Regions from separate parts of the Pectobacterium atrosepticum genome, predicted to be linked through region 3. Evidence: predicted binding sites of a transcription regulator. Region 3 holds the regulator's gene; each other region holds the start of a gene.

Region 1 (5,865 bases), 890 kb from region 3:
ACATCACTGTTCAGCACGTCAGCTTCTATCGTGTTGAGGCGTCCGTTGGCCTGCACACCCTTCGCCAGCAGCAGATAGCGCGTCGCCGCGCCAACCCAATCGATCAACGTAGGCGGCACGTCACGGCTGTCAGCAGCGATCAGGTGACGCAATGCTTTCACACGGCAATGCACATCCCGCAATGACTCAACAGGCTGATCCAACACCATCTTCAGGCTACTTTTTACAGGGGTCGGGACATCCTGCAAAATCAGGTAAGTTTCACACACCTGAGTGATCATCATGAGCGATTGCGTATGCAACGACGTTAAGCGGCGATTGCTGTTCTGCCAGCGCGAGGACTCCAGCATCAGGCTACTGCGCATACCGCTGAGCGCGGTCGTTTTGCGCACCAACGCATGCCATGCCGCATCTATCGCTTCTTTCTCCGTCCCGCTCATGCTGAGTTGCAGTAACCGATACTGATCCACCAGCAGTTCACCGATGCTACGGTCAACATCCTGCTTGATCGATCGTGGTGAGAACAGCAAATCCGCCAGAATGGCGCAGACGATGCCCAGCACAATCTCGCTACAGCGCTCCACAGCGAACTGCGGCGTCAGCAGCGGCGTTCCCTGCGTAGAGACAATGATAATCAGCGCGGTATAACCCGCCAGCCCAAATATATAGGCGTTTTCGACTTTAACCAGCGAGGAAACCCAGGTACAGAGGCCGGCCCAAATACAGCACAGCATCAGCATTACCACAGGCGCACGAACGGTAGCGATAATGATGACAAGTGCACCAATACAGCCAATAAAAGTCCCAATAATACGTAACATACCACGATGGCGAATTGCACCGGAAAACGGCTCGCCACCTGCAGCAAATGCGGGGCCAGCAGCGACAATCGCCGCGGTGAGAACCGACCAGCGCGGGGTTTCCAGCTGTAGGTGGAAACCCAGAAACAGGGACAGCACAATCGCAAAGCTCAGTTTGAAAGCGAAGCGAAGGCGCGCAAACTTCGGTGTTGTAAAGAACAAGGATCCTGTTAATGACGAGGTTTTCATCATCGCCTCACTTAGCCAAACTCACGCAGGCGATAAAGAAGGCGGATAAGTGGCGAAGGCTTTTTGTCATTGTTGACCTGCTCGCCAGTAACCACCACAGTCGCCGTCGTGCCAGCTGGGTAGAGGTCGCCCATTTGCCGATCGAGGCGAATTTTTACCGGCACGCGCTGCGCTAAACGCACCCACTCCAGATTAGAATCTACGTTAGCCAGGCCTTTAGTATTCGCACTGTTGCTGCTGTTATTTATCCCAGCCGCCACGCTATCAACGGTGCCGTAAAATATCTTTTCGCTACCCAGCGGGGTGATTTCCGCACGATAGCCACGGCGAACGCCTTCGAGCTTGGTCTCTTCCATGTACGCCAGCAGGTAAAACGAATCCTTCTTCACCAGCGCGACCGCCGTATTACCGCGTTCAATGAACTCGCCGCTTTGCACATGCAGGTTGGTGACCCAGCCGTCAGCAGGCGCGCGTACCACGGTACGATCCAACTCCAATTTCGCCAGAGACATTACCGCCTGCGCTTTAGCAAGCTGGTGCGTTGCGGTTTCTAGCGCATTGTTGGACTGATCGATATTTTCCTGTGACATCGCACTGACGCCCAGCCGCGCACGACGTCCTGATTCCCGGCGTTTTTCCGTCACCAGCGCCTGATAGTAAGCAACATCGGCTTCCGCCTGCGCCACGGCCTGGTGGTAACGCGGCTGGTCGATGACAAACAGCACATCGCCTTTGTTCACCAACTGATTGTCCGTGACACGAACGTCGGTCAGCAACCCGCTGACGTCCGGCGCGATCGCCACCACATCCGCCGTAAATTTGGCATCTCGCGTCCAGGGCGATTCGGTATAAAACGCCCAGACACGAAAAATGGCCACAATCGCACACAGCACAATCACCAGCGTGATGACCACACGACTCAGTTTTTTGGTCAGCGCGGCCTGCTGCCTAAACAAGGTTAAAAAGAAACTTTTCACAGACGCCTCACAGACCGTAACGGAACAGTAAATAGAACAAGCAGCAGAACAGCGCGCTGTTAAACAGCGCAGGATGCCAAACGAAGTCATAGATACCCGTCGGTTGCAGCAGACGGTTCACAACAAAAAATAGGGTCAGCGACACCATCAAGACAAAAAATACGGGGGGAAATGACAGCCCGAACAGCACCATAACCGGGAGTGAACTCATCCTCTTTTCCTTTTTTCTAGTAGATAGCGGTAGCGAGCAAGTGTGCTACCGGATGGTCAATTATGTGGTGCAATAACGCAGCGTAGTGCTGACGTTCAGCATCGACAAAAGCGCTTCATCCCGCAGGCTGACGGCCAACGGATTGGATAGCGTTAAACTGATGAGTAGCGATGTCAGCAGGGACTGACTAACGATGGGGAATCAGCGTATTACTCTATACCCGTCATACTTCAAGCTGCATGTGCGTTAGCTGCGTTCACTCACCCGAATCACTTACCTGTGTAAGCTCATCGGGATGAAATGAGAGACATCCTGTCTCTCACCGAAGGCCAGCCGTTGGCTGGTCAAATTCGTTCCAGACGAATTTGTCCCTCGCTTGCCGCGTTATTCGGCCTGATGGCCTCACCCCTTCGGGGTCAGCGCAAGCTCTGTTCAAAAACACCTTGCCGTTTTTGTCCTGCAACTCGAATTATTTAGGCTATATATTGGATAAATAATTATTGGGGAGCCTTGAGCGGACAATGTTCCACTCGGTATCACCGGATAGGCTATATTATGGATGCTTATTATCACCTTATCTACATAGTGTGATCTAAATCACTTTTAAGCCAGAGTGAATAATGGAAAGACTAAAGAGTATGTCGGTGTTTGCCCGCGTGGTGGAATGTGGTTCTTTTACCGCCGCCGCACGCCAGTTGCAGATGAGCGTATCCGCCGTCAGCCAGACCGTCTCCAAGCTTGAAGATGAACTACAGATTAAGCTGCTGAACCGCAGTACGCGCAGTATTGGTCTGACGGAAGCGGGAAAAATTTACTATCACGGCTGCCGTAGAATGCTACATGAAGCTCATGAGGTACACGAACAGCTTTATGCCTTCAACAACACGCCGATCGGCACGCTACGCATTGGTAGTTCGTCTACCATGGCGCAGAATGTGTTATCCACCATGACTGCCGCGATGCTGAAGGAATATCCTGGTTTGTCCGTCAATCTGGTCACCGGCATTCCGGCTCCCGACCTGATCGCCGACGGACTGGATATCGTTATCCGCGTCGGTGCACTACAGGATTCCACCCTGTTTTCGAAACGTTTAGGCTCGATGCCGATGGTGGTCTGTGCCGCGAAAAGCTATCTGGCGCAGCACGGCACGCCGGATAAGCCAGCAGATATGGTGAATTTTTCCTGGCTGGAATACAGCGTGCGGCCCGACAGTGAATTCGAACTGATTGCACCGGAAGGCATTTCGACCCGCGTCACACCACAGGGGCGCTTTGTCACCAACGATCCGCAAACGCTGGTACGCTGGCTCAAGATCGGAGCGGGTATCGCGTATATTCCGCTCATGTGGATTGTGGACGAAATCAATCGTGGCGAAATCGAGATTCTATTCAACCGCTACCACTCCGATCCGCGCCCGGTCTACGCGCTTTACACCCGCAAAGACAACCTGCCGCTAAAAGTACAGGTCTGCATTAACTATATGACGGAATACTTCAAGAACGTCGCCCTTACATATCAAAGCTATCGGCAGGATCATGGCGAGGACAAAAAGTAGGTTTTGCAAAGAGAAAATGCGAAGCGTTTTCCTCTTTCATATAAAACGCATCCCCATCCCAGCATCTGTGCGTTATACCTCTCTCTTCGTTCAGGAGAGTAAAATCACATGGATAACGTACGAATAAATTCGTACAATACGGGTGAGGGGATGGGGTTCAAGAATGCCAAAAAGCAGCTTATCGTCTGTTTGCAGTCAGGTAATGTGCTGCATGAAGCCAGAGGGAATATCAGCACGAAGAATTTGCTGGCAATCGGACAAATATCAATAACATAACTCATTGATATTATTTATAAATCAACGGGGACATCCTACTCTTCTTCACCCCATCATTTTGCAGCACATGTTGATGTTCATATCATCCGTTGCCGCTATCGAGGAGTGCCGTGGTATATCAAGTGGTACTTTACCGAGCCGGATTGTGTCTTTATTAGCGTCCACCATTGAGGCGATGACATGAAAATTTTCAAAGTCGGCGATACACAGGCAACGCTCTGTAATACCTGCCAATCATATGAAACAGCGACGTTTCAACTTAAAGACGTCCCATTCAGTGATAACAGTGGCGTGGTGAGACAGGTTCTAGTGGGCGTTTGCGATCGCTGCGGGAATGTTGCCATCATCCCTCATCAGTCCACCCCCATGATTAAGAAAGCACTAGATGTGCAGCGTAAAGCACTGGAAAGTCGAGTCCCCGCGCACATGATAGACATCCTAAATCTGGCAAGCTGCGAATTAGGTGGGGAACCCGATTTTATTCCCACCCTGATGAAATACTATCTTCACACTCTGGCGGCTGACCACGCAGCGGCAAAAGATATCCCGCGTTTTCTACAAAGTGATTTGGCAAAAGGAAAATCCGAGAAGCGCCTTTCTCTTAAAGGCAGACATGTTGCGACAGACATTGACGTACTAAAAACCACGACAAACATCTCCAGCACAACAGACCTGTTAAAAGGCATTGTTCTCAAAATTAAGGAAGATGTTTTGGTACAGAGGGATGAGATACACATCAAGCAGCTCAAATCGATTATTGCTGCCGTGTCCTGATTTTGTGATCTGCTACATTGCGATCCACAACATAACAGCTCCCTAGAAAAAACCGCGCTGATAAAAGCGCGGTTTCAAAGGGGACTCTGGGTATCAGAACGAATTATGCGGTGCCGCCGACGGTCAGGCTTTCCAGCTTCAGCGTAGGCTGACCAACGCCGACTGGCAGGCTTTGGCCTTCTTTGCCACACACGCCAACGCCTTTATCCAGCGCCAGATCGTTTCCGACCATAGAGATCTGCTGCATCGCTTCAATGCCGGAACCAATCAGCGTCGCGCCTTTGACTGGCGTGGTGATACGACCCTTTTCGATCAGGTACGCTTCGGATGTCGAGAAGACGAACTTGCCAGAGGTGATATCAACCTGACCGCCACCAAAGTTTGGCGCATACAGACCGTATTCAACGCTGGAGATAATCTCTTCCGGCGTGGATTTCCCAGCCAACATGTAGGTGTTTGTCATACGCGGCATCGGCAGATGCGCATAAGACTCGCGGCGACCGTTGCCGGTCGGCGCTACGCCCATCAGACGAGCGTTCAGCTTGTCCTGCATATACCCTTTCAGAATGCCGTTTTCGATCAGGATATTGTATTGTCCCGGGACACCTTCGTCATCCATAGAGAGAGAACCACGACGTCCGGTCAGCGTACCGTCATCCACCACCGTACACAGTTCTGACGCGACAAGTTTGCCCATCTGTCCGCTGAACACTGACGTACCGCGACGGTTAAAATCACCTTCCAGACCGTGACCGACCGCTTCATGCAGCAGCACGCCCGGCCAGCCTGCGCCCAGCACCACAGGCATCGGCCCTGCGGGAGCAGCCACAGCAGACAGGTTAACCAGTGCCATACGTACCGCTTCTTTCGCCCACGCATCAACGCGAGGTTCGCCGTCCGTCACTTCCCAGAAATACTCATAGCCGCCACGTGTGCCGCCGCCGCTACCGCCGCGCTCACGTTTACCTTCCTCTTCGACCAGCACGCTGATCGACAGACGAACCAGAGGACGCACATCTGCC
Region 2 (5,865 bases), 1.1 Mb from region 3:
CACGTAAGTGTGCCGAGTAACGTAACCAACACACACGCAATGTGAAGTATGACGGGTATAGCGCACTATAAATCAGGGAGAACAGATATGAATTACCGCCTGAGTGGGGTGGTGTTTGCCAGCGTGTTACTCATCGGCTGCGCCAGTTCCGGGGATCGCGCTCAAGAAGGACGTTCTGATCCGCTTGAAGGCTTTAACCGTACCATGTTCAACTTCAACTACGACGTGCTGGATCCGTATGTGGTACGTCCAGCGGCTGTTGCCTGGCGCGATTATGTGCCGACGCCTGCGCGCAACGGACTGGGGAACTTCTTCAACAACCTGGAAGAGCCTGCAACGATGGTGAACTACTTCGTTGAAGGCAAGCCGTATAAAGCGATGATTCACTTTAACCGCTTTTTCCTGAATACCTTGCTCGGGATGGGCGGTCTGATTGACGTGGCATCGATGGCTAATCCTAAACTGGCGAAAGAAGAGTCTCGCCGCTTTGGTAGTACGCTGGGTAATTATGGTGTGGGATACGGGCCTTATGTGGTGTTGCCCGGCTACGGTAGCGTAACACCACGTGAAGACGGCGGTGGCGTAGCGGATACACTATATCCGATGCTGAGTTATCTGACGTTCTGGATGTCTGCTGGCAAGTGGGCTATCGAGGGACTGGAAACGCGAGCACAGCTGTTGGATTCTGATGGTTTACTGCGTAATTCTTCCGATCCTTACCTGATGATACGCGAAGCCTATTTCCAGCGGCACGATTTCCTCGCCAGCGATGGGCAAATCGCCCCGCAGCAGAACCCGAATGCCGCCGCGATTGAAGACTCGCTCGACGAGATCGATTCAGCGAAGTAGCGTTGCGCATTATCACTCATCTCAAAGGCACCTGCGGGTGCCTTTTGTTTTTATAAAATACGGCTAAACTTATTTTTACCATGATGATTCTGTGGTTTGTTTCTTAAAAGTTATTACTTTGTTGTTCATTTATTTACTTACTAAAATTTATTTCTTCCCGTCAGATAACAATAATGTAACGTCATTAACCAGTACGGATGCTCATCGTGGCTGAAATGCGTCAGCGTGCTGATTTTTTTGTTAGCAAGGTGATTAACAAAAAGGTCATAAGAACGATGCTTTTTACTCATAGTGGTGCACTCATGTGTTAATGAATGCCTGGAATTCTATTTACCTGCACTGATAAAAATAGAGATATAAGCATGAAAAAACTACTTGCTATGTTCTTCTGCCTGAGCGTGGTGGTCAGCGCCCCACTGGCTATGGCTGAAGATGCTAAAACGACAGAGAAGACAACGGACGTGGTACTGATCGGCGGGGGCATTATGAGCTCTACGCTAGGCGTGTATTTACAGGAGCTGCAACCAGACTGGTCTATCGACATGGTTGAGCGTATGGATAACGTGGCGGAAGAGAGCTCTAACGGCTGGAATAATGCCGGTACGGGTCACTCGGCCTTCATGGAACTCAACTACACGCCGGATAATCCCGACGGCCCTATCAATATCAGCAAAGCGCTGGAAATTACCGAAGCGTTTGAGATTTCGCGCCAGTTTTGGTCCTATCAGGTGAAAAACGGCGTGCTGAATAATCCGCATGCTTTCATCAACAGTGTGCCGCACATCAGCTTTGTCTGGGGTGACGAGAACACGGCCTTCCTGAAACACCGTTATGATGCGATGCAGCACAGCACGCTGTATCGTGGCATGGAGTTCTCTGACGATCCCAATACGATCAAAGAGTGGGTTCCGTTGGTGATGGAAGGTCGCGATCCGGCTCAGAAGATTGCTGCAACCCGTATGCCTATCGGTACCGATGTGAACTACGGTGAAATCACGCGTCAGCTGGTTAGCGCGATGAAAACCAAGTCCAACTTTGCGCTGCACCTGAATTCAGAAGTCCGTGATATCAAACGTAACGCGGACAACACCTGGAGCGTAACTTACGCCGATCTGAAGAACGGTGAAAAAGAGAGCGTGATTAAGGCGAAATTCGTCTTTATCGGTGCGGGTGGCGCGGCACTGAAACTGTTGCAGAAATCCGGAATTCCTGAGGCCGATCTATACGGTGGCTTCCCGGTTGGCGGCGAATTCCTGGTGACAGAAAATCCGGAAATCGTGAAACGCCACATGGCAAAAGTGTACGGTAAAGCTTCTGTAGGTGCGCCACCGATGTCTGTTCCGCATCTGGACACCCGTATTTTTGACGGCAAGCCAGTCCTGCTGTTCGGGCCGTTTGCCACTTTCTCCAGCAAGTTCCTGAAAAACGGTTCACTGTGGGATCTGATCGGTTCCGTGACCTTCTCCAACGTGATGCCAATGACGCACGTCGGTCTGGATAACTTCGATCTGGTGAAATATCTGGTCAGTCAGGTCATGATGGATGACGACGATCGTTTCGCTTCGTTGCAGGAATACTTCCCGAACGCGAAGAAAGAAGACTGGAGACTGACGGTTGCAGGTCAGCGTGTTCAGGTTATCAAGAAAGATGATGATAAAGGCGGCGTGCTGAAGCTGGGTACTGAGATTGTCAGTTCGCAGGATGGCTCGATTGCCGCTCTGCTGGGCGCCTCTCCGGGCGCTTCTACCGCAGCGCCGATTATGCTGAGCCTGCTGGAAAAAGTGTTTAAAGATAAAGTAGCGACGCCGGAATGGCAGAGCAAGCTGAAAGAGATTGTACCGTCTTATGGTCAGAAGCTGGACGGTAATATTGAGATGACCAATAAAATTCGCAGCTACACCAGCAGTACGCTGGGTCTGGATTATATTGAGGTTAAGCCTGAGTAATCGGTATTAACCGGATCACACTATCTAAGGCCGCGAAAGCGGCCTTTTTTGTGTCTTCGCCTAGGTACATACGGACAAATAAAAAAGCAGGTAAGTTGCCTTACCTGCTTTTATTTAGAAATTCGTAGGTTATTTAGAACGCATAGTTGAAGTTCACGCCGTACAGCCAGGCTTTACCCTCAGAGCTGAAGTTGTACGTTGGAGACGTTGCAGTTGGGCCTTTTTCGGTGATGGTAACTTTTTTACCATGCATGTAGGACACGCCAACATCAACAGAGGCATCTTTGTTAAACGCATAGGTAGTACCTGCGCTCAACCAGAAACGGTCCTGATCGGGGATGGAGATAGAACGTCTGTCGGCCGGTACCGGGCTGTCATCAAACGCAATACCACTACGGAACGTCCAGTTATCGTCGTGATAGTAGGTGGTGCCGAGTGCGATACGATAAGCATCACGGAAGTTTTCTTCTTTCTGGAACAAGGTTTGTCCATTGCTACCCGTTGCTTTCAATTCTTGGAACTGGCTCCAACTGGTGTAGGTCAGGCTGTAGTGTACCGCCCATTTCGGCGCTACGCGATGATAGGCCGATGCTTCCCACATTTCCGGCAGATTTAGCGTCAGTTTACCAGGCACTGTTGCGCCATTAAGCGCTCCTGCTCCTGCGGGCAGTTGGTTACTGTAGTCACCATTAAAGTCGATATCGACTTTAGAGCGGTAGGTTAGGCCGATGCGATTGTTTTCATCTACTTCGTACAGGATGCCGGCGTTCCAGCCGTAGCCCCACTCTTTACCTTCCATACGTGATATTTCTGTACGGGGAGTCACACCTAGAGCAGGAGGAAATGCAGCGGACAGCTCCCCTGCATGACGCACAAACTTGGCATCGGCATAGACGGCGTTAACACCTAAACCAAAGCTGAAATGCTGGTTCAGGCGATAGGCGGCGCTCAGGTTCAGGTTCGAGGTCAGCAGATCGGTTTGACCGCCGATAGAGCCAGCTACATAGTTGTCATTAAACTCAGTCGCCAGACCATAGTTGGTTACCGCAGAAGCACCAATCGCCCACTGTTCGTTAAGCGGCATAATAAAATGCAGGTTCGGCACCCAGGCATGTGGTGCGATATTTTTCGCATCAGCATTTTGCCCAGATGAACTTGAACCACTGATATCAATATCTGGGTTGATATAGGTGACACCACCAGAGAACGATGGGCGGTCAAACATGGTCATGGTCGCCGGGTTACGGCTACCGGAGGTCGCATTGTCGGCTACGGCACCTTCACCAGAAAACGCGCGTCCCAGACCCGATGATGAGTATTCATTAAGCTGGAAACCAGCCGCGGACACATTTGCTGAAAACAGGGCCACCGCAACAGCAATTGTGGATTGTTTGAACAGGTTTTTCTGGCTCATGACCAAAACCTCTTTATATGCTTGTTATTTAACGTTGTTACACAAAGTAACAAGGGACGCGCATTGTAGGGGGCGCACTCAGCCTGACAAATCAGACCAGTTGGCAAAGTATAAGTTGGGAATACAATAATGTTGCGCTTGTGTATCCGAAATATTTCTAAAATGATGCAAAATTTAGATCTGCTTAACGGTTTGGTTAATTTGTGTGAGGAAATATTACTCAGCCTTCACTGCTCAATAACACATTAATGTGACTGATATCACTAAAATTGCTGGCTAGCATGAAGTGCTGGCACTGATTTGGGATGAGGGAGTAAAATATAAGGAAGATAAAAATTTTTGAACTGGATCAAATCTCCTGCGTCTTAAGTCTTAAGAGGAAAGCATCATGACGAACGTAATCAACAAATGCAGTGCTGAAGAAACCGCAGCCTGCTGCTGTGTCGATGTCGGCACAATCATGGATAACACAGATTGCACGGCATCTTACAGCAACGTGTTCGGCGATCGTTCTGACGCGGAAGCGACATTAGCGGCCCTGACGGAAAAAGCGCGTGCGGTAGAGTCTGAACCTTGCGAAATCGCTAGCACGCTGGAAGACGTAGACGGCGGCGTTAAGCTGGACATTGATTTTACGTTCAGCTGTCAGGTTGAAACGATGATTTTCCAGCTCGGCCTGCGTTAACTTTTGTGTTGGCAGGAGCCCTTCCGCGGCTCCTGTTATTGCTTCCTTTCCCTAACTTATCGCCTGACCTCTGTTTCTTCTCTTCTTGCCGTTTCTTCATCTTTTTTGTTCGTCGCTACTTGCATGCTCTTCACACTTTTATGTTGCGCGGCTTTGCGTAATGTAACTATCTGGTTAACAATGAAATCAGGTCTGACCTGTTGTGCGCGTACTTTATTTTCGGTTAACAGGAGCGTTTATGAGTGAGGTATTACCTCTGATAACCCGCCGTGGCGATCGCATTGTGTTCGTGAGCGGATTACGCACCCCATTTGCCCGGCAGGCAACGGCCTATCATGGCGTACCTGCCATTGAGTTAGGGAAGCTCGTCACCAGTGAGTTACTGGTTCGAACCGGTATCGATCCTGAGCTGATCGAGCTATTGGTGTTCGGGCAGGTGGTCCAAATGCCTGAAGCGCCGAATATCGCCAGAGAGATCGTGCTTGGTACGGGCATGAGCGTGCATACCGATGCGTATAGTGTTTCCCGCGCTTGTGCCACCAGCTTTCAGGCTGTCGCTAATGTGGCAGAAAGCATTATGGCGGGTACGGTGGAAGTCGGTATTGCCGGGGGCGCGGATTCCTCTTCTGTGCTGCCCATTGGCGTCAGTAAAGCGCTGGCCAGAACGCTGGTGGATATGAACAAGGCCCGAACGCTGGGCCAGAAGTTGACGTTGTTGAGCGGCCTGCGTCCGAAAGATTTGCTCCCGGTTGCGCCCGCCGTGGCGGAGTATTCCACCGAGCTGCGTATGGGCGATACCGCGGAACAGATGGCAAAAACCTACGGCATCACGCGTGAAGAACAGGATGAACTGGCACATCGCTCACACAGGCTGGCAGCACAGGCCTGGGAATCTGGCGTGCTGCGGGATGAAGTGATGACGGCTTACGTCCCCCCTTACGAGAAGGCGTTGAGTGAAGATAACAACGTGC
Region 3 (5,865 bases):
TGCAAAGAGCGTGCGGTTTTTTTCACAGCGCCGGAAACGTCGCCGCCGTCAGTGGTGGCATAACCTCCCGTGTTTGCCGCCATTGTCGGTTGGGCTGCGAGCAGCAACAGCCCAGCGGCTGCAGAAGGCAGTAGGTATTTCATTGTGTACTCTCCTTGACATAGAATTTTTTGGGTATTTATCACTACACACCCTGTGTAATAAAATGGCTGTTTCAACAAAAATGAAATTAAGGTTTGTCTATAAAGCCGAGCTAAGTGTTAACAGAAAAAATAAACAATACAAGATGGGGCATTAAATATATTAATGAAATAACAGAGGACAACTGAGATGTTTTGTGTTTATTTCTTTTAAATAGAAACTGATTTCTATTTAAATCCTTTAAATTCATGTGGTTGTGTTTTTTAAAATTTGCTATTTCAATCTGGATTCTTTATTTATTATCCGTTTTATACGTCAGGGTTATTCGCTATGAAGCAATTGTGATCGCCGTCAAAATTTAAAAAAACTACCACTTAAAAAGATAAATCCCGTGAACTAACCAGGCAAATTTAAAAAACGTAATTAATTCATGAGGAATTTGTATTTATTATTTTTTTTGTTAAAAATGATTTCAGAAAAATCGGTTTTTATAGGGGGTAAATAATAAAGGTTACCTATTAATAAAGGTGTTTGTTGTAGAAATAAATCATTTGTGATCTGTATAATTATTATCGTGCTAATTTATTGCGTAGAAATGGTGAGCTATTTGTTTTTGCGGGTGACAAGGGCTGGGTGCCTGACGCGAATTTCATGTATGTTAGTACGGCTTTTCCGACTAACTGTGCAATGACTATGCTGCTAATTATCGATAACTACGACTCCTTTACCTACAACCTTTACCAATATTTTTGTGAGCTTGGCGCACAGGTTGTGGTGAAGCGTAATGATGAACTGACACTGCGTGAGATTGAGCTGCTTGCGCCTGAGCGATTGGTGATTTCTCCGGGCCCCTGTACGCCAGATGAGGCAGGTATTTCACTGGCTGTTATTCGTCACTTTGCCGATAAATTGCCTATTTTGGGTGTGTGCCTTGGCCATCAGACTATGGGGCAGGCGTTCGGCGCACGTGTGGTGCGGGCACGACAGGTCATGCACGGGAAGACCTCAGCGATTGCGCACAGCGATACGGGGGTTTTCACTGGGCTGGCTCAGCCTTTGACGGTCACCCGCTATCATTCACTCATCATTGATTCCGCTTCGCTACCTGATTGCTTTGAGGTCACAGCCTGGAGCGAATATGAAGGACAGCGTGACGAGATTATGGGGATACGCCATCGCTCATTGCCGCTGGAAGGCGTGCAGTTCCATCCAGAGAGTATTCTCAGTCAGCAAGGGCATCAGCTTTTGGATAATTTCCTTAAAATTTAATCGCATAGAAACTTATTCTCCTCATTGGCTGATTTAATATTGCCTGAGAGTGATTTTTTATGCATATTTATTGACTATATTTTCATTTCTGACGTAATGGACAGCAGAGTGAGGCAGCAAATGGCAGCAGAGCAGAAAGCGGTGACACGGGATACTCACGATAAGGTGATTTTGCCGGTTTATGCACCCGCGAAGTTTGTACCAGTGAAAGGTAAGGGGAGCCGCGTCTGGGATCAGGACGGCCGCGAGTATATCGATTTCTCCGGTGGCATTGCGGTTACGGCGCTCGGTCACTGCCATCCTGCGCTGGTTAACGCATTGCGGCAGCAGGGTGAAACGCTGTGGCATACCAGCAATATTTTCACCAACGAACCTGCGCTACGCCTCGCGAGCAAATTGATTGATGCCACTTTTGCTGACCGTGTGTTCTTTGTTAATTCCGGTGCAGAGGCTAACGAAGCCGCATTTAAGCTGGCGCGTCACTATGCGGTTAAACGCCATAGTCCATATAAAACCAAGATTATTGCTTTCTACAATGCATTCCATGGCCGAACGCTGTTCACCGTTTCGGTTGGCGGACAGCCTAAATATGCCGATGGTTTCGGGCCTAAACCTGCTGATATCGTGCATGTTCCGTTCAACGACCTAGCTGCCGTTAAAGCGGTGATGGACGATCACACCTGCGCGGTCGTGCTGGAGCCGATTCAGGGCGAAGGCGGCATTACACCCGCTACGCCTGAATTTTTGCAGGGCGTCCGTGACTTGTGCGATCAACATAAAGCGCTGCTGGTATTTGATGAAGTGCAGAGTGGAATGGGACGTACCGGTAAATTATTTAGCTATATGCACTATGGTATTACGCCGGATATCCTTACAACGGCTAAAGCGTTGGGCGGTGGTTTCCCGATTAGTGCGATGCTGACGACGGAAGAGATCGCATCGGTCATGACGGTTGGGGTACACGGCACCACCTATGGCGGCAACCCGCTGGCCTGTGCAGTGGCGGAAGCTGCGCTGGATATCATCAATACGCCGGAAGTGCTATCGGGCGTAGCGGATCGTCACGATCGCTTTGTCAGTGAGCTTGATAAAATCAACCAGCAGTATGGCGTATTTGATCAAGTCCGCGGTATGGGGCTTTTGCTGGGGGCTGAGCTGAAACCGCAATGGCATGGTCGCGCGGGTGAGTTCTTGGCTGCTGCAGCGGCTCAGGGGCTTATGGTGTTGATGGCTGGGCCGAACGTGATCCGCTTTGTGCCGTCTTTGATCATTGATGAAGATGATATTGCGCAGGGGATGGAGAAATTCGCTAAAGCTGTCGCTCAAGTGGTTAACACGGCGAACTGAGTTCACGTTATTTTGTGATAAACCGTTATTTGATAAACCATTTTTTTGTGATAAGCATTGTGCGATAAAAAAAAGCGTGAGGCCGAGGCTTCACGCTTTTTTATTGGTAGGGTATCGCGACAGGGGTTTAGCGAGTGCCGTAAACGACAATCGTTTTACCGTGCGCAGAGATCAGGTTCTGGTCTTCTAACATTTTCAGAATGCGGCCCACGGTTTCACGCGAGCAGCCAACGATTTGCCCAATTTCCTGACGGGTAATTTTAATTTGCATGCCATCTGGATGCGTCATGGCATCAGGTTGTTTTGCCAGGTTGAGTAATGTTTGGGCGATACGGCCAGTTACATCAAGGAAGGCGAGGTTGCCGACTTTTTCTGAGGTAATCTGAAGTCTGTTTGCCATTTGTGCAGACAGACGCATGAGGATATCTGGGTTAACTTGAATGAGCTGGCGGAATTTTTTATAAGAAATTTCAGCCACTTCACAGGCGGTTTTTGCCCGAACCCAAGCACTGCGTTCCTGACCTTCTTCAAACAGGCCGAGCTCACCAATAAAATCGCCCTGATTGAGGTAGGAAAGAATCATTTCCTTGCCTTCTTCATCTTTGATTAGCACTGCGACAGAGCCTTTCACGATGTAGTAAAGCGTTTCTGCTTTTTCACCTTGGTGAATCAGCGTGCTCTTCGATGGATACTTGTGGATATGACAATGGGAAAGGAACCATTCGAGAGTCGGGTCTGTCTGCGGTTTGCCGAGAACCATTCGCTATCATCCTCTGTTGTAATTCACTGCGCAAATTACAGGGGTCAGAGTTCCCTGTACGGCGTGTTTAACTGCTAAAAAAATAAAATTCAGTCTAGGCAGAATGACGTCAGGGAATATACTGGAACCACTGTACCCTTGGTTTTTCGGTTGCTGCTTTGCCGCACCGTAAACGTGGCTGGGTATTTCTGGCTACGTCATCATCTTCTTCGTTTCTGGGTTTGTCCAGAAAAGGTCTATTCTATTTTCGTTTTAACACAGCTTTAAGGATGTGTCTTGTGTTGTCTCGCTTCAGCATGACAAAGCTCTGATTAACGCTGGTTTTTGTACAGTAACGGTATAAATTTTCAAAAAAATTTTAGTGGAGAGACATCATGCAGGCTCGGGTAAAATGGGTTGAAGGCTTAACGTTTTTGGGCGAATCCGCATCAGGACATCAGGTATTGATGGACGGTAATTCTGGCGATAAAGCGCCCAGTCCGATGGAAATGGTGTTGATGTCCGTAGGGGGATGCAGCGCGATTGATGTGGTGTCGATTCTGCAAAAGGGCCGTAACGATGTGGCGGATTGTGAGGTGAAATTAACCTCAGAGCGTCGGTCTGAAGCGCCGCGCTTATTTACCCATATCAATCTGCATTTTATCGTGACGGGGAAAGGGCTGACCGATAAAGCTGTCGAGCGGGCTGTCGAGCTGTCAGCGGAAAAATACTGCTCTGTGGCATTGATGCTGGGCAAAGCCGTTGAAGTGACGCACAGTCACGAAATTAGAATACTGCCGTAATTCCTTTCTCTGAGCATTAATGCTGGTCGCTTAAGCCCGTGTATCTCGATGCTTAAACGATTGGCATTATCCTCTTGGCACGTCTTGCCGTGCTCAGTGTCGGTTATTCGATCGTTTTCCCTTCTATCAACCGCTGCACCAGCGGTGCCATGATTAATTCCATTGCCAGCCCCATTTTCCCGCCGGGAACGACTAACGTATTGATGTGAGAAATAAACGAGCCCTGCAACATGGCGAGCAGATAGGGGTAATCAATATTATCTAATCCCTGAAAGTGGATGACGACGAAACTTTCATCCAGTGAGGGAATCGACTTGGCAGCGAACGGGTTGGAGGTGTCCACGGTTGGTACGCGCTGGAAGTTGATATGGGTGCGAGAGAACTGCGGCGTGATATAGGTGATGTAGTCTTCCATGGAGCGGACAACGGAATCCATTACCGCTTCACGCGAGTGGCCGCGCTCATTGACGTCACGAATCAGCTTTTGAATCCACTCCAAATTGACGATCGGTACTACGCCGACGAGCAAATCGACATGCTGTGCCACGTCGTTTTGATCGGTGACTATGCCACCGTGCAATCCCTCATAGAACAGGATATCGGTAGGTTCCGGCATCGGTTCCCACGGCGTAAATGTCCCAGGAACCTGATTATAAGGAATGGCTTCATCGTAAGTATGAAGGTATTTACGCGTCTGGCCGTGTCCGTGCAGGCCATATTCGATAAACGATTGTTCCAGCAGGCTGAAGTCATTCGCTTCTGGGCCGAAATAGCTGATGTGTCGTCCTAAATCACGCGCTTTACGAATCGCCATATCCATTTCTGGGCGGGTATAGCGGTGAAAGCTGTCACCTTCCAACTGGGCTGCGCGCAGGTCGAATTGTTGGAAAATCTTACGGAAAGCCAGACTGGTGGTCGTGGTTCCCGCTCCACTGGAACCCGTAACTGCAATAATCGGATGCTGATGTGACATAAGGTGCGTGACTCCGTGATCGCGATGCCCGCATAGGCTGAAAGCCTGCGCGCATTCTCAAAAATGACGTAATTGCTCTCATTGTTAGCATGTTTGGCGCGCTCTTTCACGCCTTTCGCCATGCTCAATAAGGGGCATGTCCTCCGGCATTGAGCTGGCTGCGCGGCATAATGTTTAGCGTTTCATGTAACTCAGACCACACCAAAACGACCTCGCCAGATTGGAGTTGGCTGCGGATATCTTCTACTTTCTGCGCCAGCGAGCGCTCCTGTTCGCCGTAATCAGTGCCTTCCCGCAGGACGAAAGATTCAATGATGCTATCCAGCGTTTCTGGATCGAGCTGTTGCCAGGGAATAATCACGCTATGTTTCCTGAGTAAAAATTGTTTCTGAATAAAAAGAACCGGTGGCGTGGTCCAAAAATGGACTAAGCCAATTGGGAATGCGCTGTTCCAGCCACATTTCCGGTTTCAGCAATGTTCCACCGACGAAGCCGACATGCCCGCCGTGTTCCGTTAGCTGATACTCAATATTAGACGGTAACTGCGACAGATCGGGAATGACCTCCGGTGTCATGAAAGGATCGTCCTTCGC
Region 4 (5,865 bases), 2.3 Mb from region 3:
CGCAGCGAATCGCCTGAGCACAGGTATTCATGTCGCTGGCGGCGGTGATAAAGATAACGGAGCAGTCCATTCCTTTGAGCAGTTGGCTTTCAATCAGCGAAACCCCTTCGCCGTCGGGCAAATAGTTATCAAGCAGGATCAGGCGCGGCCTGTGTTGCTGAAGGAGTTTTTTAGCTTCAAAAAGCGTAGCGGCAATCCCTATGACACGCAGATTGAAATGTTTTTCAATAAATTCAGCATGAATATTTGCCAGCTTACTTTCATCTTCAACGATTAAGACATCGAAATGTTCAGTGTGCTGCATGGTGTGAATCCCTGTTAGTAAAAGAGGATCTGATACCCGTTTTGTCCCTCTCAAGCTGTCTATGTGTAGTCAACACGCGCAGCTCAAATTAGTGGGGGTGATATCGGTATAAATAGGGAAAATATACTGCCATTCGGCTGGTTGGCCGAGACCTCGACAATTCCCTGAGCCTGATTAACGTAGCTGGCGACCAGATGCAGCCCCAGCCCGTGATCGCCCTGTGTTTTACTGGTCACGCCCATTTCAAACAGACTATCGGCAATCGCCGGATCGATCCCTGTTCCCTGATCGGCGACTTCAATGACCAGCTCTTGTTCACTGTCATAGATGTACACCTCGACAGGATAATGTGGGGTAGTGGTGGCTAATGTGGCTTCCATCGCGTTATCCAGCAAATTACCAATGATGGACATCAGCTCCGTTTCGCTCAGTGCGGGTGGAATGTGGCTAAGCTGGCAGCGTGGGTCAAAAACAATCTCAATACCTTTTTCTCGTGCTGTCGCGTACTTGCCCAGCAGCAGCCCGCACAGCGCTGGTGAACAGAAACGGTGGGAAACAAAATCCAGCACCACCTGCGCGCTTTCCGACTGCGCTTCAATATATTTAATAGCTTCGTCATAGCGTTTTAGATGCAGTAACCCGGCCAGCGTCGCGGTCCAATTAAGCTGTTCGTGGCGCAGAATGCGCAGGCTGTTAGCGTAACGCTTCACCTGACTAAGCTGCATGCTGAGCGTGTGGATATCGTTTTTACCGCGGAAGCTGATCACCCAGCCTTGAAGTTCATCCTCGAGCATAATCCGCACTCGGCTGGCAATGACGGTGGCATGGTTAAAACGGCAGATCTCATCGTGGGTGTCGCTGTTCCACATTGCCTCGCCGGAGAAGAAGGGGACGGGTTTAATCACGGTATCAATCGGCTTACCGCGCAGCATATGGGAAGGTTCGTTTAACCCGAGGATCTCTTTGGCGGCATGGTTAATAGCGGCAATACGGTGTTGCTTATTGATGGCGATGACCCCTTCGTAAATCGATTCGAGCAGCGCCTTCTGCTGCCTGACTAGCATGCGAATTTCAAGGGGTTCGAGTCCAAACATCTGTTTCTTCAGGTTGCGCGAGAACCACCAGGAAAAGATAAACAGCGCGACGAACATCGCCAGAATCGCTAGCAGAATATGCGCCAGTTTACTGAACGTCAGGTTATCGATGTGGGTTTTCAGATAGCCGACGGAAACAATACCAATGACTTGGCCGTCAGCCACGATCGGCGCTTTGCTGCGTAGCGAGATGCCGATACCACCTCGGCGCACCGTGATAATGCTTTTCCCTGCCAGAACTTCAACATTATCGCCACCTATCATCTGTGTGCCGACGAGTGCGTCATCTTCAGAATGAAACAGATGGTGTGCCTGATTATCACCGACCACGATATAACTGGCGTCACTGCGCTGTTTTAACTGCTGAAGAAGAATATCTATCTGACTGATATTTTTATTTTTTACCGATTCGATCAGCGATGGGATGATGGCGATCTCTCTGGCTTGCACCTGTGCTCGTGTACCCAGCTCAGAATACAGTTGCTTATCGATATCATGATAATAATAGATACCCGTCATTAGCAGTAGCGAAGAGAAGAAGACGATCAAATAGATAAATAATTTGATATGAAAGGAAAGTCTCAATCTCATGATGCACGCGAGCCTTGTGGTTAACTAAAAATGGTTACTGAATTTATCACGAATGGTATTAAGAATGGACTGGGAGAAAAAAACTTGTGAGCAATAACACGTTTAAATATGTTGTGACCAATACGATGATAGTAATAAATAGATAAAATTAAACGACTCTGTTTTGTTTAATAAACAACTCAATTACTTTTTATCAACATAATCATATTTGGGAAATAAAAACCATAAACGCCATAAAAACCTTAAAATTTATTATGAGCATAAAATCATCTAACTGACTGCGTAATAAGCAATTTGTTAATATAAACCATAAAAATCATAAACGCCTTTAAAACTCGTTTTTTAATTTGAAGAGAATCACATAATAATATGTGACCGCCCATTATTATGCGTTGACAAAATAAAACGGGGACTGAGTTATGAGTACGACTGATGATTCATATATTGTTGTAAATAATGAGGCAGCTGGGAAGGTTTCATTAAAGGAAAAATGGTGGCATGTTCTGGATACCTATAAAGTAGGTATTATTCCCGTGCCACTTTTTGTACTGGCGGGGGTATTAATCGGCATCGACTGCCTGAGCGGCAAGCTGCCGAGCGATATCGTTGTGATGGTGGCAACGCTGGCATTCTTCGGGTTTGCCTGTGGTGAGTTTGGCAAGCGTCTGCCGATTATCGGCAAGATGGGGGCGGCGGCAATCTGTGCGACCTTTATCCCTTCTGCGATGGTGCATTATGGCCTGCTGCCGGACGTTGTCGTTGAATCCACGACCAAGTTCTACAAAAGTACCAACATTCTGTATCTCTACATCTGCTGCATTATTGTCGGCAGCATCATGAGTATGAATCGGCAAACGCTGATTCAGGGCTTCATGCGTATTTTCTTCCCTATGCTATGCGGTGAAATCGCCGGGATGCTGGTGGGCATGGGCGTAGGTATTGCGTTAGGTCTGGATCCGTTCCAAATCTTCTTCTTCCTGATTCTGCCGATTATGGCGGGCGGGGTGGGTGAAGGGGCTATCCCTCTGTCTATCGGCTATGCCACGATTTTGCACATGGACCAAGGTGTTGCTCTGGGGCGTGTCTTGCCTATCGTAATGCTGGGCAGCCTGACTGCGATCATCCTTGCCGGTGTGCTGAATCAGTTGGGTAAACGCTATCCACACCTGACCGGTGAAGGTGAACTGATGCCGAATAAAGGCAATAACTTGGGCGGTAGTGAAAGCAGCGCTCCAGCTTCTGGCTTTAGCGGTAAAGCAGACGTAACGACCATTGCCTCTGGTGCTCTGCTGGCAATCCTGCTGTATATGGTGGGTATGCTCGGTCACAAAATGATTGGCCTGCCTGCACCAGTTGGCATGCTATTCGCCGCCGTGGTGGTGAAGTTGGCCCACGGTGTTTCACCTAAAATGTTGGAAGGCTCTCAGGTTGTTTACAAGTTCTTCCAGACTTCGGTGACGTATCCGATTCTGTTTGCCGTCGGGGTGGCGATTACACCGTGGCAGGAACTGGTCAATGCCTTCACGATTCAAAACCTGCTGGTGATTATTTCTACCGTAGTGACGCTGGTCGGGACCGGTTTCTTAGTGGGTAGAAAGATCGGCATGCACCCAATTGATGTTGCGATTATTTCCTGCTGCCAGAGCGGGCAGGGCGGTACTGGTGATGTCGCGATTCTGACGGCGGGTAACCGTATGATGCTGATGCCATTCGCGCAGATTGCCACGCGCATCGGCGGTGCCATTAATGTTTCGATTTCACTACTGGTTCTCGCCAACTTTTTAGTCTGATGTGATTCAGAAAATAAAAAGTGGTTGAGCCAAATAAATAGTGTCTTGAGAGAAATTGCGTTGAGTTAACGAAATAAAACCACCATCTGAATGGGTTTATTTTGCACAGGAAACATTATGAAACTTGCAAGCTATCGTTATAACGGTAAGGACAGTTACGGCATTTATACGGCTACGGGATTAATCGATCTCGGCGGAAAAATTGGCCACCGTTACCCCGATCTGAAAACACTGCTGGCGCAGAATGCATTACACGTTGCGCATGAATTCAGTATGAGCACGCCGGATATTGCGGTTGCGGATGTCACGTTCCTACCCGTTATTACCGCGCCAGGGAAAATACTGTGCGTGGGGATGAATTATGCGGCTAAGCGTCAGGAATTTAATGAAGAGAATCCTGCGCCAACGTTATTTGTCCGCTTTGCGGATTCGCAAACCGGACATGCAACGCCCGTCATCAAACCTCATTATTCCAGCGAGTTTGATTATGAAGGTGAACTGGCGGTCATTATCGGTAAAGGCGGACAAAATATTTCTCGAGATGTCGCGCTTTCTCATGTCGCAGGTTATAGCTGCTACATGGATGGATCTGCGCGTGACTGGCAGCACAGCTGGTTTACCGCGGGTAAAAACTGGCAGAAAACCGGTGCATTCGGTCCGTATCTGACCACCACGGATGAAATTCCCGATCCGCATGTATTGGCAATCCGCACGTATCTGAATGGCCGCATGGTGCAGGACGACAATACCAGCAGCATGATCCACAAAGTCGCTGAATTGATTGAATACATCAGTACCTTTACCGAGTTGAGCGCGGGTGACGTGATCATTACCGGTTCACCGGGTGGCGTGGGTAAAAAACGCAATCCGCCGCTGTTTATGAAAGCGGGAGACTGTATTGAAGTTGAAATCGAAAACATTGGCCATTTGCGTAACACGATAGTGGATGCCGCTGCGCCATTGAAATCGGTTCCGGTAGCCGCTGAAGCTGCTGTGCACTAAATATACAGGTAAGTACAAGGCTGCCGGCGTTAAAACCGGTAAGCCTGCAATGATTGCCCTAAATAATTCGAGTTGCAGGAAGAACCGTGATGTATGCCAATGATTCCGTCTTTTTTGACACGCTGGATGTGCGCCTTCGGGAGCAGGAGAGGGACGCCGTGCGACAGTTTCTTGCACAGTGCCAGCTCGGCATGGATGACGATATTGACATCGTTGTTGTTGGCAAGCTAGGCGGGCGGCTGATCGCCTGCGCGGGACTGGCCTCCAACACCATTAAGTGCGTTGCGGTCGATCCTGAATTCAGACACCTCAACCTGGGTGTGCAGGTGGTGAATGAAGTGATGCAGCAGGCGGCACAGCGCGGCCACTTCCACCTGTTTCTTTATACCCGACCGGAAAATGTCGACATCTTCCGAGGATGTGGATTTTACCCACTAGCGTGCTTTCAGGACAGCGCGGTGCTGATGGAAAACACACCGATTGGCATTCAGCAGTATTGTCAGTCATTGACGGCGTTTGCACAGCCCGAAGCGCTCGCAACGCGAACGGAAAAAAAGATCGGCGCCATTGTCATGAATGCAAACCCCTTCACGTTGGGCCACCGCTATCTAGCGGAACACGCGGCGCAGTCGTGTGATTGGTTGCACGTATTCGTGGTTCGGGAAGATGTTTCCTTTTTCCCCTTTAGCGAACGTCTGGAGATGGTGCAGCGCGGCGTGGAGCACATCCACAATCTAACGGTGCATGCCGGTTCGAACTACATGATCTCTAAAGCGACATTCCCCGCCTATTTCCTGAAGGAAGAGAAACTGATCACCCGCGCTCATGCCGCACTCGATTTAATCATTTTCAGGAAATATATCGCACCCGCGCTCGGGATTACCCAGCGTTTCGTCGGCACCGAACCCTTTTGCCCGGTGACGTATCAATACAACCAGGACATGCACTACTGGCTGGAGAAAGACCAGACGGTGTCTTCCCCGGCGTTAAACGTGGTTGAAATTGAACGTAAACGGCAAACATCAGGACTGGCAATTTCCGCTTCGGAAGTCAGGAAATTACTCAAACTTCGGCAGTACAGCCG

Evidence for each region. The regulator CRP, encoded in region 3, controls carbon source genes, mostly activating them, when cyclic AMP is high. The targets are predictions, from matches to a motif close to ATGTGANNNNNNTCACAT.
Region 1: a site for CRP is predicted at 2,823-2,840, ahead of aaeR (HTH-type transcriptional activator AaeR). Genes of this name have one in related genera too.
Region 2: a site for CRP is predicted at 4,458-4,475, ahead of fadL (long-chain fatty acid transporter FadL). Genes of this name have one in related genera too.
Region 4: a site for CRP is predicted at 2,335-2,352, ahead of GZ59_RS09610 (2-hydroxycarboxylate transporter family protein). Genes of this name have one in related genera too.

Annotation. Positions count from the first base shown of each region.
Region 1 is NZ_CP009125.1:326,020-331,884, reverse strand. It holds gene aaeB (p-hydroxybenzoic acid efflux pump subunit AaeB) at 1-1,049, opposite strand, end outside; gene aaeA (p-hydroxybenzoic acid efflux pump subunit AaeA) at 1,061-2,026, opposite strand; gene aaeX (p-hydroxybenzoic acid efflux pump operon protein AaeX) at 2,034-2,237, opposite strand; gene aaeR (HTH-type transcriptional activator AaeR) at 2,858-3,793, shown strand; gene GZ59_RS23775 (hypothetical protein) at 3,902-4,069, shown strand; gene GZ59_RS01475 (hypothetical protein) at 4,250-4,843, shown strand; gene tldD (metalloprotease TldD) at 4,947-5,865, opposite strand, start outside.
Region 2 is NZ_CP009125.1:3,362,481-3,368,345, reverse strand. It holds gene mlaA (phospholipid-binding lipoprotein MlaA) at 88-849, shown strand; gene mqo (malate dehydrogenase (quinone)) at 1,212-2,795, shown strand; gene fadL (long-chain fatty acid transporter FadL) at 2,929-4,209, opposite strand; gene GZ59_RS14875 (YfcZ/YiiS family protein) at 4,598-4,894, shown strand; gene fadI (acetyl-CoA C-acyltransferase FadI) at 5,133-5,865, shown strand, end outside.
Region 3 is NZ_CP009125.1:4,432,443-4,438,307, reverse strand. It holds gene pelA (pectate lyase PelA) at 1-143, opposite strand, end outside; gene GZ59_RS19785 (aminodeoxychorismate synthase component II) at 835-1,410, shown strand; gene argD (bifunctional acetylornithine/succinyldiaminopimelate transaminase) at 1,531-2,757, shown strand; gene crp (cAMP-activated global transcriptional regulator CRP) at 2,885-3,517, opposite strand; gene GZ59_RS19770 (OsmC family protein) at 3,892-4,299, shown strand; gene GZ59_RS19765 (phosphoribulokinase) at 4,403-5,272, opposite strand; gene GZ59_RS19760 (YheU family protein) at 5,397-5,633, opposite strand; gene GZ59_RS19755 (hydrolase) at 5,635-5,865, opposite strand, start outside.
Region 4 is NZ_CP009125.1:2,182,180-2,188,044, forward strand. It holds gene GZ59_RS09600 (response regulator) at 1-304, opposite strand, end outside; gene GZ59_RS09605 (ATP-binding protein) at 388-1,989, opposite strand; gene GZ59_RS09610 (2-hydroxycarboxylate transporter family protein) at 2,409-3,779, shown strand; gene GZ59_RS09615 (fumarylacetoacetate hydrolase family protein) at 3,897-4,781, shown strand; gene citC ([citrate (pro-3S)-lyase] ligase) at 4,871-5,865, shown strand, end outside.